2 regions of the Serratia sp. Ae19-1 genome follow, and region 2 is predicted to be linked to the other one. Evidence: predicted binding sites of a transcription regulator. Region 2 holds the regulator's gene; the other holds the start of a gene.

Region 1 (6,397 bases), on a different contig from region 2:
AAACCGCCGATGCCGGCGTTGATTGGCAAGAACAGAACGCCTGCGCCGATGGCGGTGCCGTACAGGCCCAACATCCACATGGTATCCGTTTTACGCCAGGTACTGCTGGAGCCCGAGGCCGCAGAGGCAATTGTGCCGGTCTGTGTAGTGTCCATAAATATCTCCGAAGTGAACACGAATTTAAAATTAAAAGGCAAAACTTAAGGTTAAACCGTCAAACGTCCTATTCAGGCAACGCTTGCGGTAAGAATCAGGTGTTGCTTGCGGGGATGTTTTGGCGTCCCCCTGGTTGTTTATTGCGTTCATTACCAAGGCACAGCGCCGGGTAATTCACTAAAGACTTTTCACCGTCACGGGGTGATAAAAGTCGTTACCGCTGCCGACAGGTCTTTGCCTGTCGATTTTTGTTGGCGGCAAGATAACGATTTACAGTAGAAACAACCGTGATCCTGCTCTCAAATGCGCAATATGTGCAGTTATCCGCTTTTCCATCGATTTTTCGCGCATTTGTTGCGCATTTGTGTAAGATTTTGTGCTGAGAACGCTCTCATAAAAATTTCTGCGATTATGCGGTTTGTACAATAATTGGCCGTATAAAGCGCTGTGCTCAGCAGCAAGCCGAGCAATATATTTTATGCGTGGTTTTGGATCTAGCGAAAAACCCGGATTAAGCAGTTTTAGTGATGTAGATCACATTGTGTTTTTAAGTAAAATATTGTCTATATTTTTGTTTTTAAATGTTTTTATTTAAAAAACACCGCTAATAACGAAGGGAAATTACTTACGTGGTTAGCGGATAAAAATGCGTAACCATTCATCATATAAATAACAGATAACTAACAGCTATTGGCGATATTTGCTGCAATCGCTTAAACCGCTGTTTAATTAAACAATCCGGCCTTTGGCGTTATTTATCATATAAAAGCCATAAATAGTCGTTAATTCACCCAGCCGACGGCGGGTTTAGCCTGCCAGAAAATAATCACTCGGGTGACCTGTTGCATTTTATTAACCTGATGTTGCGTGCGGATAAGCGAAAAATGCGAATCGATTGCGCATTATTTGTTCATTTTCGGGCGGGGAAAAGGCGTGTTTCAGCGGTGCGCCGCCGGCATTGGCGGCGCTGAAGGCGTGTTAATAGCGGGCAGCGATGGCGTTATCGTTGAAGAACGCCATGAAGTCGGCGTCCGGTTGGCGATCGGTGATCACCCGATCGAACTGCGTCAATGGGCCGATGCAGGCCGGTTTGGTTTTGCCGAACTTGCTGTGATCCGCCACCAGGATCTTTTGCTGCGCCATCGCCATGGCGCGATGTTTCATCTCCAGTTCGTCGAAGTTAAAGCAGGTGGCGCCGTGCTGCAGGCTGAGGCCAGCAGCGGAGATAAAGGCGATGTTCGGGCAGATGTGATCGAACTCGTTGCGACCGCCGACGCTGGAAAAGATGTAGTTGTTCGGTTTGAACTCGCCGCCGCACAGGATCACCTTGCAGTTCGGTTTGTCCTGCAGCGCCAGGAAGGTGTTCAGCGAATGGCACACGGCGGTGAAAGTCAGTTCGTCGGCAATGGCGTCGATGATCGCCGGGGTGGTGGTGCCGCAGTCGAAAAACACCGTGTCGTTTTCATTGATCAGCGGCGCCGCCAGCAGGCCGATGCGTCGCTTTTCCGTCACCTGTTTGGCTTTTTGATCGGAAACGAAGTAGTTGGTTACGCCGTTGCTGCGCGGATCGGCCACCACGTAACCGCCCAGCAGCACCACTGCGGCCGGCTCGGCGCTCAGATCGCGGCGAATGGTCATCTCCGAGACCCCCAGCAGCACGGCGGCTTCTTTCAGGTGGATCTTGTCAGCGCGTTTTAACGCCTGAACTAGCCGGTTGATACGTTCTTCGCGCCGCGTTTCCATAGATCCGTCTTCCCACAGGTTGTAGAGGTAAAAGGCGTGCCGCCGTTTCCGGCGTTGAACACAACAATGCGGGCCAATATCGGGCCGCGTCAGCCGCCCGTATTGTCCCGCATCGAATGGTATAGGCTGCGCCCGCCAAGGCGCGCCGACGATCAGTAGCTGCCTGCCGCCGCCTGAGCGCCGGAGACGATGGCGACGCCGGAGCTGGTGCCGATACGCGTGGCGCCGGCTTTGATCATCTTCTCGGCGGTAGCGCGATCGCGCACGGCGCCGGAGGCTTTCACGCCCATTTCGCTGCCCACAGTCTCGCGCATCAGTTTGACGTGCTCTTCCCGAGCGCCGCCGGTGCTGAAGCCGGTGGAGGTTTTAACGAAGGCCACATCGAGTTCGCGACACATTTCACAAACCTGGACGATCTGCGCATCGCTGAGCAGGCAAGTCTCCAATATTACCTTCAACGGGATCGCCGCGCAAACCTCGCGCACGGCGGCGATGTCGGCTTTCACTTCGTCCAGCAGGCCGCTCTTCAGCCAGCCGACGTTGATCACCATGTCGATCTCTTGTGCGCCGGCGGCGATCGCCGCTTTGGCTTCAAAGGCTTTGGCGACGGTCAGGCCGGCACCCAGCGGGAAACCGATCACCGAGCAAACTTTCACGGTGCTTTCCTGCAGCAGCTGGGCCGCCAGCGGTACGTAGCCGGAGTTGACGCACACCGCATAGAAGTTGTGCTGCTGTGCTTCTTCGCACAGTTTGGCGATCTGCAGTTCGGTAGCGTCCATTGCCAGCAGAGTGTGGTCAACGTAGCTGGCGTAATCGATGTTTTCGGTGGTCATCGCGATTCCTTAGTGAGGTTAAGACAGTAAGCTGGATGAAATATGTGAAAATAATAACATTCCGATGTCGATAAACCTAGCGATGTTTCAAAAATGTCGACCCGATCGTCGCTATCAGGCTGTTATACGTATAACTTAAAGGCGAGTCATTTGTTATTAAAATAACATTTCAGGTGTGCTCGCGGTCTGAGCGGGCGAAACGTTGAGGGAAAAAAGATGAAGATCAATATCGATCTGGCTCCTGAAGCTTTCGGAACACAGCGGCAGGAACTGTTCCGCAATGCGGACTTCGCGGTGAGCGCGCAACGCTGTACTGCTCGTGGGCCGACGCTGACATTGGCGAATCGCCGTGGCGCGCTGACGGTCTTGCCCTATCAAGCCCTTGCGATCTGGGACGCCGAGTTTGACGGCTACTCGCTGAAGTCGGGCCGGCGCAGCGTGCGGGGCGGTGGAAGAAAACGCGATGATACCGCCGCGTTCTGCCCCGCCTGGCCTCATCAGGACGGTGCGCCGCTCCAGATGCAACGCGTGTGGCTGCAGCTGGCGGGCGACGAGCTGACGCTGCGCGGCGAGGGGGAGCGGCCGGGCGCATGCTGGCGCATTAGCCCGGCGTTGCGTTTAGCGGCGCAGAGTGCGCAGTTCACCATTGAGATGCAGGTCACCAACCTGGCCGATCGGCCGCAGCCGCTGCAGTATGTGTGCCGTCTCAATTACGATTGCATTCCCGATGCGGTGTTCCGCCAGAATCTGCCGACGCCGGCTCTGTTGGGCGATGCGCTCGGGCGGGAGCTGCTGTGCTCCGACGATCTGTCGCGCTACGTGGATCAGGCCGAGTTCTTCATGCTGGCGCCGCAAGGCCGGCGCTATGTGACGCGCTTCGCCACCGGGCAATTCAACTATGGTCTTCGACGCATCGCCGTTCAGGGCAACCGGCAGTTGCTCTCCTTTATCCAGCCGGCGAACTGTCGCCCGAATGCGCCGGAAGGAGAGGCGGGGGTGATGCTGGGAGCGGGAAAAACGCGGGCGTTCTGCGTGACCACCGGCGTGGTGTGAAAGAGACAGGGGCAGTAATACCCCTGTCATGTTGTGCGATTACTCTTTTACCCAGCCGCGGCGAATGGCGAAGGCGAACAGGAAACGATACAGGCGCGACAGCTTGTCGGCGATGACATCGCCGAACAGATTCCACACCAGTTGGGCAAACAAGCAGCCGACCATGCCGAGCAGGAAACCGCCGACCATATCCAGCGGCCAGTGCACGCCGAGGTAAACGCGCGACCAGGCGATGCCGGCGGCGACGATCATCAGCAGCACGCCGGACCAGACGCGGTGCCAGAACAGGAACGCCAGCGCAAAGGTAAAGATGGCGGTGCCGTGATCGCTCGGGAACGAGCTGTCCGGTGCGTGCGGCAGGAAGGTATAGCCGACGCCGGCGACGAACGGACGCTCATGCGGCAGCAGCGCACCGATGGTGGCGGCGGCGAGCATGGCGAACAGCAGCGCGATAGTGGTTTTCGCCACCACCTGGCGTTGCGATACCAGCTGGCTTTGCGGCCCCCACAGCCACAGGCCGACGATCAGCAGCGGCACGATGATGATCAGGTCGCGCGCCAAAAAGGTGGCGAAATCGATCATCCATTCAGGAGACGCCGGGGTCGCATTGATCCAGGCGAAAAGAAAATGGTTCAACTGTTCCATAACCGTTACCTCGTCTTGCGGCGCCAATAGCCGCTAACCGTCCAATAAATAGCCAACTGGCTTAACCAAACCCACCAACCTGCCCACAGGTTATGGGTAAGAAAATGTGCGCCGCGCATGATCTGGCCAAAGCCCATCAACATGCCGAGCGCAATGCCGCCGCACCAGCACCACCATGCCAGGCGCGGACGTTGCGGATAAAACAGGAAAAACAACGCCATGATCGCGAAACCGCTCGAGGCGTGCCCACCGGGGAAACAGCGGCCGGGGCCTGGCAGCGCTGGCTGCGCGCCAAACAGCGGGAAGGACATCGCCTTACCGCCGTATTCGATCAGATCCCACGGGCAGGAGTGCGCGCTGGTGGCCTTGAGAATACCCACCACCAGAGGACCGATGCCGATAAGCAGCATGGTCACGATCAGGCGCGCGCTGCGGCGATAGATACCCCAAAACAGCGTCAGCACCGCCCCAACAATCACAATCTGCTTCAACAGACGGTGGTTGATCAGATCCAGCCAATAATTGTTTTGCCACGGGAAATGCCCGCTGGCGGCATCGAACCAATAGTTGCTGATCGCCCAGTCCAGCTGTTCGTTGCGGGAGAGCCACAGGAACACCAGGCCGCTGAGCAGCAGGCCAAAAGCCTGCCAACGGTAAAAGGATGTCGGCAGGGAGTAAAGGGCGGTTGTCTTAATTTGCGGTGCCGTTGAGGATTGATTTAATGACGATTCTGGATTCACGCGCAGGCTCGGTGACAGGATTGAATGACGCCACTGTAATAATTCTGTCTTAAGAAAACCTTAGTCCGCCGGTAAGAAAACCCTATCCGACGCTACCGCCTTCGGCTAAGGTAATCGTTTGCTTTTTCGGGATGAGAGTGTGGTGATGAAGAATAAAGCGCGTGTCTTACTGTTGGCGGCTGCCGGTGCGGCCTTTTCTCCGCTGAGCTTTGGCCAACCTGCGGCCACCGGGCCAATCGTGGTGCAGGGCGCAATGCCAGTGGAAGCGGAACGTTTCGCCCAGCGGCTGGAGAACCCGCGTGAGGAGCAGATCGGCGGCTGGCGCTTTTGGCACGGCACCGTAGACGGCTACCCGGTGGTGGTGTCGGAGACCCTGAAGGGCATGTCCAATGCGGCGGCGGCCACGGCGATTGCCGCCACGCAGTTCCATCCGGTGGCGATCATCAACCAGGGCACTGCCGGCGGTCACGATCCGGCCCTTAAGGTGTATGACATCGTGCTGGGCAAATATTCGGTCAATCTTGGGGCGTTCAAAACGCCGGTCAAGGCGTTGGGGGAAGGCAGCGACTCGCGGAAGTGGCAGCCGATGGATCTGTTGGCTTCCAAGGGCAGCGCCGGTGAGGACCAAAAGGCGCACAGCCTGCGTCAGTTTCCCGCCGACCCCAAACTGCTGGCGATTGCGCAAAGCGTTAAGAGCGATTACCGACAGGGCAAAGTAGTGGAAGGGGTGATCGGTTCGGCCGACGTGTGGAACAGCGAGCTGGATCGCATTCGCTATTTCCACGACAGCTACCGGACGTCGGTCGAAGAGATGGAGACCGCCTCCGCTGCGCAGATTGCCGCCGAGTTCAAGGTGCCGTTCGTCGGCATTCGCGTGTTGTCCAACAACATCACCAATCAGGGCAAATACGATCCGCAAACCGGGCTGGCGTGCCAGGATTACGTCTATCAGGTGGTGAAGGCCTATATCGCCCAACTGAAGACACACTGAACCATTGCTCCAGATAATCGACGATACCAGGCGATTGTCACTATTTATCGCCTATTGTAAAGAAGATTAAACCTGTGGCGAGCTTGGCGGTAGTGTATTAGTTTATAGGCGGATTATTTGACAAAAAGTGTAGGGATAAACATGAACAAGGCATCCGTTGTATTTTCCGGCCTGCTGATGGCCGTTTCCGCCAGCGCCATGGCGGCTACCTCTGGCGATGACGCGGATATCAGCAA
Region 2 (6,397 bases):
GGTTCCAGCGGCGCCGGCACCACCACCACCAGCGTGGCGTTCCGCAAAATCTTCCAGCAGCTCAACATTCGCGCCGCCGAGCTGGAGGGCGACAGTTTCCACCGCTATACCCGGCCGGAGATGGACGCGGCGATCCGCAAGGCGCGCGATCTGGGCAGACACATCAGCTATTTCGGCCCCGAGGCCAACGACTTCGGCCTGCTGCAGCAAAGCTTTATCGACTACGGCAAGAACGGCACCGGCCGTTCGCGCAAGTACCTGCACACCTACGACGAAGCGGTGCCATACAATCAGGTGCCGGGCACCTTCACCCCGTGGGAGCCGCTGCCGGCGCCGACCGACGTGCTGTTCTACGAGGGGCTGCACGGCGGCGTGGTCACCGAGCACCATGACGTGGCCAAACATGTCGATCTGCTGGTCGGCGTGGTGCCGATCGTCAACCTGGAATGGATCCAGAAGCTGATCCGCGATACCGGCGAGCGCGGCCACTCCCGCGAAGCGGTAATGGATTCGGTGGTGCGTTCGATGGAAGACTACATCAACTACATCACGCCGCAGTTCTCGCGCACCCACATCAACTTCCAGCGCGTGCCGACGGTGGACACCTCCAACCCGTTCGCCGCCAAGGCCATTCCGTCACTGGATGAAAGCTTCGTGGTGATCCACTTCCGCGGGCTGGATCAGATAGACTTCCCCTATTTGCTGGCGATGCTGCAAGGATCGTTTATTTCGCACATCAATACGCTGGTGGTGCCGGGCGGCAAGATGGGGTTGGCGATGGAGCTGATCATGGCGCCGCTGGTGCAGCGGCTGCTGGAAGGCAAGAAGATCGAATAAGCGCGTTGAGCGCGGCGGCTGGCCGCGCTCCGTCTCGATTACGCCGGCTGGCGGATCTCGAAGCTGTGGGTCACCGTAGCGGCTTTGTTGAGCATCAGCGCCACCGAGCAGTATTTCTCCGCCGACAGGTTCACCGCACGCTCTACGATCTTGTCGGTCAGATCCTGACCGGTGACGATGAAGTGCAGGTTGATATGGGTGAACAGCCGCGGGGCTTCTTCGCGGCGCTCGGAGGTCAGCTTCACCTCGCAATCGCGCACGTCATTGCGCCCTTTTTGCAGGATGGACACCACGTCGATCGCGCTGCAGCCGCCTACCGACATCAGCACCATCTCCATCGGGCTGGGCGCTTTATCGCCGGCGTTGCCGTCCATCAGTACCTGATGGCCGGAGGCCGATTCACCCAAAAACGTTAACCCTTCCACCCATTTAACTCTTGCCTGCATTCTGGTCACTCCGGTTGATTTCTTAAAATCAGAGTACGCTTTCGCATAGAAACAGGCAACGTAACCTGATGCTAATCATGCTGAAGCGAGACAACACGAGACACCCGCCTTACTCTGTGCTACAAACAGAGCCGCAATAAATCTTTCCGGGACACTGCATTTCAGGGAAACGCCCAGAGAAAGGCTCCTTTACCGGTATGTTAACAGAATGTAGCTTGCAGCGCTTACGGCAAGTTAATATGCTAGAGCGACAGCGTATTTTTATGACACGCCTCAAAACTTGCCGGTAGCCCTCGCTCATAACAGCGGCTACAGGCGGGTTTTACAGGGAACTCTGACCCCTGTGACACAAGGCAGCGATAACAACAGAGGATAACAGCGAATGGTTCTCGGCAAACCGCAAACAGACCCTACTCTCGAATGGTTCCTGTCTCATTGCCATATCCACAAATATCCATCGAAGAGTACGCTGATTCACCAAGGTGAAAAGGCCGAAACGCTTTACTACATCGTGAAAGGCTCCGTCGCGGTGCTGATCAAGGATGAAGAAGGTAAAGAGATGATCTTGTCCTACCTCAACCAGGGGGATTTCATCGGCGAGCTCGGATTGTTCGAAGAGGGCCAGGAGCGCAGCGCCTGGGTTCGCGCGAAAACCGCCTGTGAAGTGGCCGAAATTTCCTACAAGAAATTCCGCCAGCTGATCCAGGTGAACCCGGACATCCTGATGCGTCTGTCCGCCCAAATGGCGAGCCGCCTGCAGGTCACTTCCGAAAAAGTGGGCAACCTCGCCTTCCTGGACGTTACCGGCCGCATCGCGCAAACCTTGCTGAATCTGGCGAAGCAACCCGACGCCATGACTCACCCGGACGGCATGCAGATCAAAATCACCCGTCAGGAAATCGGCCAGATCGTCGGCTGCTCGCGCGAAACCGTTGGCCGTATTCTGAAAATGCTGGAAGACCAAAATCTGATTTCCGCCCACGGCAAAACCATTGTCGTCTACGGCACCCGTTAATCCCTGAAAAAACGGCGCAATCTGCGCCGTTTTTTATCTGCTCGCTGCCATGTGGCGTCGTCTGATCTACCACCCGGAAGTCAATTACGCACTGCGACAAACGCTGGTGTTGTGCTTGCCGGTGCTGTTCGGCCTGCTGATCGGCCAACTGCAGCTCGGCCTGATGTTCTCTCTGGTGCCCGCCTGCTGCAATATCGCCGGTCTCGACACGCCGCATAAGCGCTTCTTTAAACGGCTGATCGTCGGCGGTGCGCTGTTCGCCCTCAGCAGCCTGCTGCTGCAACAGGCCCTGCTGTGGCATCTGCCGCTGCCGGCACTGATGCTGGGTCTGGCGCTGTTGCTCGGCGTCACTGGCGAAATCAGCCCGCTGCACGCCCGGCTGTTGCCGGCGGCGCTGGTGGCCGCCATCTTCGCTCTCAGCATGGCCGGCACGGTACCAATCTGGCAGGCGCCGTTGTTGTACGTCATCGGCACCGCCTGGTACGGCTTATTCACCTGGTTCTGGTTCAAACTGTGGAAAGAGCAGCCAATGCGCGAGACGTTGAGCCAGCTTTATCTGGAACTGGCGGACTACTTCGAAGCCAAGTATTCGCTGCTGACCCAACACACCGACCCGCAAACCGCGCTGCCGCCGCTGCTGGTGCGCCAGCAAAAGGTGATGGATCTGATCAGCCTACTGTACCAACAGCTTAATTTCCTGCCGCACGCCAACAACCTCGATCAAAAGCGCCTGCAGCGCGCCTTTCAGGTGGCGATGGACCTGCAGGAGCACATCACCGTCAGCCTGCATCTGCCGGAAGAAGTGCAGAAGCTGATGGAGCAGAGCCAGGCCGAAGCAATCATTCGCCGCAACGCCCAGGTGATCGCCGGCCGGCTGCGCGTGGTGGCGCACGATATTCTCTACCATCAACATTCGAAGCGCTTTTCCATGACGCACGAGCTGGCAGCGCTGGAAAAAATGGCGGCGCAGCATCCCGACAACCCGGTCGGCCAGTTTTGCTACTACCATTTCAGCCGCATCGCCCGCCTGCTGCGCACCCAGCACCCGCTGTACCGCCGCGATTTGATGCCCAGCCAGCACCGCCTGCCGTTTTGGCCGGCGTTGGCCAGCTACCTGTCGTTCAAATCCACCGCCCTGCGCAATGCCGCGCGGCTGGGGGTAACGCTGGCGGTCGGCAGCAGCCTGGGGGCGGTATTCAACCTGCCGAAGCCTTACTGGATCCTGCTCACCATCATGCTGGTGAGTCAAAACGGCTATAACGCCACCCGGGTGCGCATTCAGCACCGTGCGCTGGGCACGATCGCCGGCCTGTTGCTGGCGGCGGGTCTGCTGCAGCTGCAGTTACCGGAAGGGGAAACGCTGAGCATCATGCTGGTGATCACCCTGCTGGCCTACCTGGTTTCGCGCAAGAACTACGGGCTGTCGGTGATCGGCTTTACGGTCACGGCGGTTTACACCCTGCAGCTGCTGGCGCTGAACGGCTCGCATTTTCTGGTGCCGCGCCTGATCGATACGCTGATCGGCTGCGTGCTGGCGTTCGGCGGCACCATTTGGCTGTGGCCGCAGTGGCAAAGCGGGCTGCTGCGCAAAAATGCCCATCAGGCGCTGGAGAACGATCAGGCCGCGCTGCGGCTGATGCTGAAGCAACCCGAGCCGGACGCCGCCTCGCTGGCCTACGCCCGCATGCAGGTCAACCAGGCGCACAATGCGCTGTTCACCGCGCTCAATCAGGCGATGCAGGAACCGGGATTCGCCTCGAACTATCTGGCTGACATGCGGCTGTGGGTCACTCACAGCCAGTTCATCGTCGAGCACCTGAACGCCATGACCATTCTGGCGCGCGAGCACTACATGCTGACGCCGAAGCTGGCGGAAGAGTATCTGCAAACCTGTGAAATCGCGCTGCAAAGCTGCCAGCAGCGGCTGGAATACGATGGCCCGAGCAGCGACAACAGCGGCATCATGCAGCCGCCGGACCTGCATCCGGACATGCCCGTCACCGAGATGGAGCGCCATCTGCGGCGCATCCTGTCGCACCTGAGCGTGATGCATACCATTTCGTCGCTGGCCTGGCGCCAGCGCCCGCACCACGGCATCTGGCTCAAACGCAAACTGCGCGATCAATAAGGGCGCGGCATGCCGCGCCCCGTTAATCGCCGCACGGGCTTCAGGCGTTGATCACGTCCTGCACCGCCAGCTCGAACAGCGCCATGCCGGCTTCGATATCCTGCAGCTCCACCACCAGCGACGGCGCAAAACGAATCACGTTCGGCCCGGCGTTGAGGATCATCAGCCCACGCGCAGCGGCGGCGGTGAGGAAGTCACGCGCTCTGCCGTGATAATGCGGCGTCAGCTCAGCGCCAATCAGCAACCCCATACCGCGAATGGCGGTGAAAATACCGTATTTATCGCCGATATTCTGCAAAGCCTGCACATACAGCGCATGGCGCTGCTCAATGCCGCTCAACACCTCCGGCGTATTGATCACATCCAGCGCCGCCTCCGCCACCGCGCAGGCCAGCGGGTTGCCGCCGTAGGTAGTGCCGTGAGTGCCCACCTGCATCACCGACGCGATCTCTTCGGTGGTCAGCATGGCGCTGACCGGGAAACCGCCGCCCAGCGCCTTGGCGGTGGTGAGAATGTCCGGCGTCACGCCATAATGCATATAGGCGAACAGCTTGCCGCTGCGCCCCATGCCGCTCTGCACTTCGTCGAACACCAGCAGCGCCTGATGTTGGTCGCACAGCTCGCGCACGCCTTTGAGGAAGCCGGCGTCGACCGGCGTAATGCCGCCCTCACCCTGAATCGGCTCCATCACCACCGCGCAGGTATGGTCGTCCATCACCGCTTTCACCGCCGCCAGATCGTTAAACGGCACGTGCACAATGTCGGCCGGCTTCGGCCCGAACCCGTCGGAGTATTTAGCCTGCCCGCCCACCGAAACGGTGAACAGCGTGCGGCCGTGAAACGCGTTATAGAAGGCGATGATTTTGGTTTTGTATGGGCTGTGGCGGGTGATGGCGTAATGGCGCGCCAGCTTGAACGCCGCCTCGTTGGCCTCCGCGCCGGAGTTGGCGAAGAACACCCGATCGGCGAAGGTGGCGTCGATCAGTTTACTCGCCAGACGCAGCGCCGGTTCATTGGTGAAGACGTTGCTGGTATGCCACAGGGTTTCCCCCTGACGTTTGAGCGCGTCGACCAGCGCCGGGTGACAATGTCCCAGCGCCGTTACCGCGATGCCGCCGGAAAAATCGATGTACTCTTTTCCCTGCTGATCCCAGACCCGGCTGCCTTTGCCGCGCACCGGCACGAACTGGGCAGGTGCATAAACAGGCAGGATAACCTGGTCAAAGGTGCTGCGGCTCACTGCGAATTTGTCAGTCATTTTCGGCTCCACCCCGAAGGTTTTTCAGCGCTATTTCGATGTCAGATTGAAAACATAATCACGAAATATGCATAAAAAACCAATCAAGCGCAAACGCAAAACGCCCGACGAGCGAAAAAAACGCATCGGGATTAACGGTTGAGGAAGTTATCCAGCAGCTGATGGCCCTGCTCGCTGAGCACGCTTTCCGGATGGAACTGCACGCCTTCCAACGCCAAAGCGCGGTGGCGGATGCCCATGATCTCGTCGCGCACGCCGTCGCGCTCGCTCCAGGCGGTCACTTCAAAACAGTCCGGCAGCGTCTCGGCTTTCAGCACCAGCGAGTGGTAACGGGTCACGGTCAATGGATCGCTCAGGCCGCGAAACACGCCGACGCCCAGGTGACGAATGGCCGAGGTTTTGCCGTGCATCACCGCACGGGCGCGCACCACCTCGGCGCCGAACGCCTGCCCCAGCGCCTGATGCCCCAGGCACACGCCGAGGATCGGCAGTTTGTCGGCGAAATGTCGAATGGCGGCCAGCGAGATACCCGCTTCGTTCGGGGTACAGGGGCCAGGGGAAATCACCAGATGCTGCGGCGCCAGCCGCTCGATATCGGCCAGCTGCAGCTCATCGTTGCGCTTCACCAGCACCTCGGCGCCCAATTCGCAGAAGTACTGGTAAAGGTTATAGGTAAAGGAGTCGTAGTTATCGATCAGCAGCAGCATGTTAGG

Evidence for each region. Region 2 encodes CRP, which controls carbon source genes, mostly activating them, when cyclic AMP is high. Its sites were predicted from a motif close to ATGTGANNNNNNTCACAT; they were not measured.
Region 1: deoC (deoxyribose-phosphate aldolase) is a predicted target of CRP. The motif match lies at 2,775-2,792, and genes of this name have one in related genera.

The regions. Positions count from the first base shown of each region.
Region 1 is NZ_JBCHWD010000001.1:822,047-828,443, forward strand. It holds gene AAIE04_RS04000 (HAAAP family serine/threonine permease) at 1-155, opposite strand, end outside; gene deoR (DNA-binding transcriptional repressor DeoR) at 1,135-1,899, opposite strand; gene deoC (deoxyribose-phosphate aldolase) at 2,052-2,732, opposite strand; gene AAIE04_RS04015 (aldose epimerase family protein) at 2,949-3,785, shown strand; gene ybjG (undecaprenyl-diphosphate phosphatase) at 3,825-4,430, opposite strand; gene AAIE04_RS04025 (phosphatase PAP2 family protein) at 4,436-5,170, opposite strand; gene AAIE04_RS04030 (5'-methylthioadenosine/S-adenosylhomocysteine nucleosidase) at 5,316-6,161, shown strand; gene eco (serine protease inhibitor ecotin) at 6,303-6,397, shown strand, end outside.
Region 2 is NZ_JBCHWD010000002.1:949,487-955,883, reverse strand. It holds gene AAIE04_RS09775 (phosphoribulokinase) at 1-837, shown strand, start outside; gene AAIE04_RS09770 (OsmC family protein) at 876-1,283, opposite strand; gene crp (cAMP-activated global transcriptional regulator CRP) at 1,666-2,298, shown strand; gene AAIE04_RS09760 (YccS/YhfK family putative transporter) at 2,348-4,426, shown strand; gene argD (bifunctional acetylornithine/succinyldiaminopimelate transaminase) at 4,467-5,684, opposite strand; gene AAIE04_RS09750 (aminodeoxychorismate synthase component II) at 5,816-6,391, opposite strand.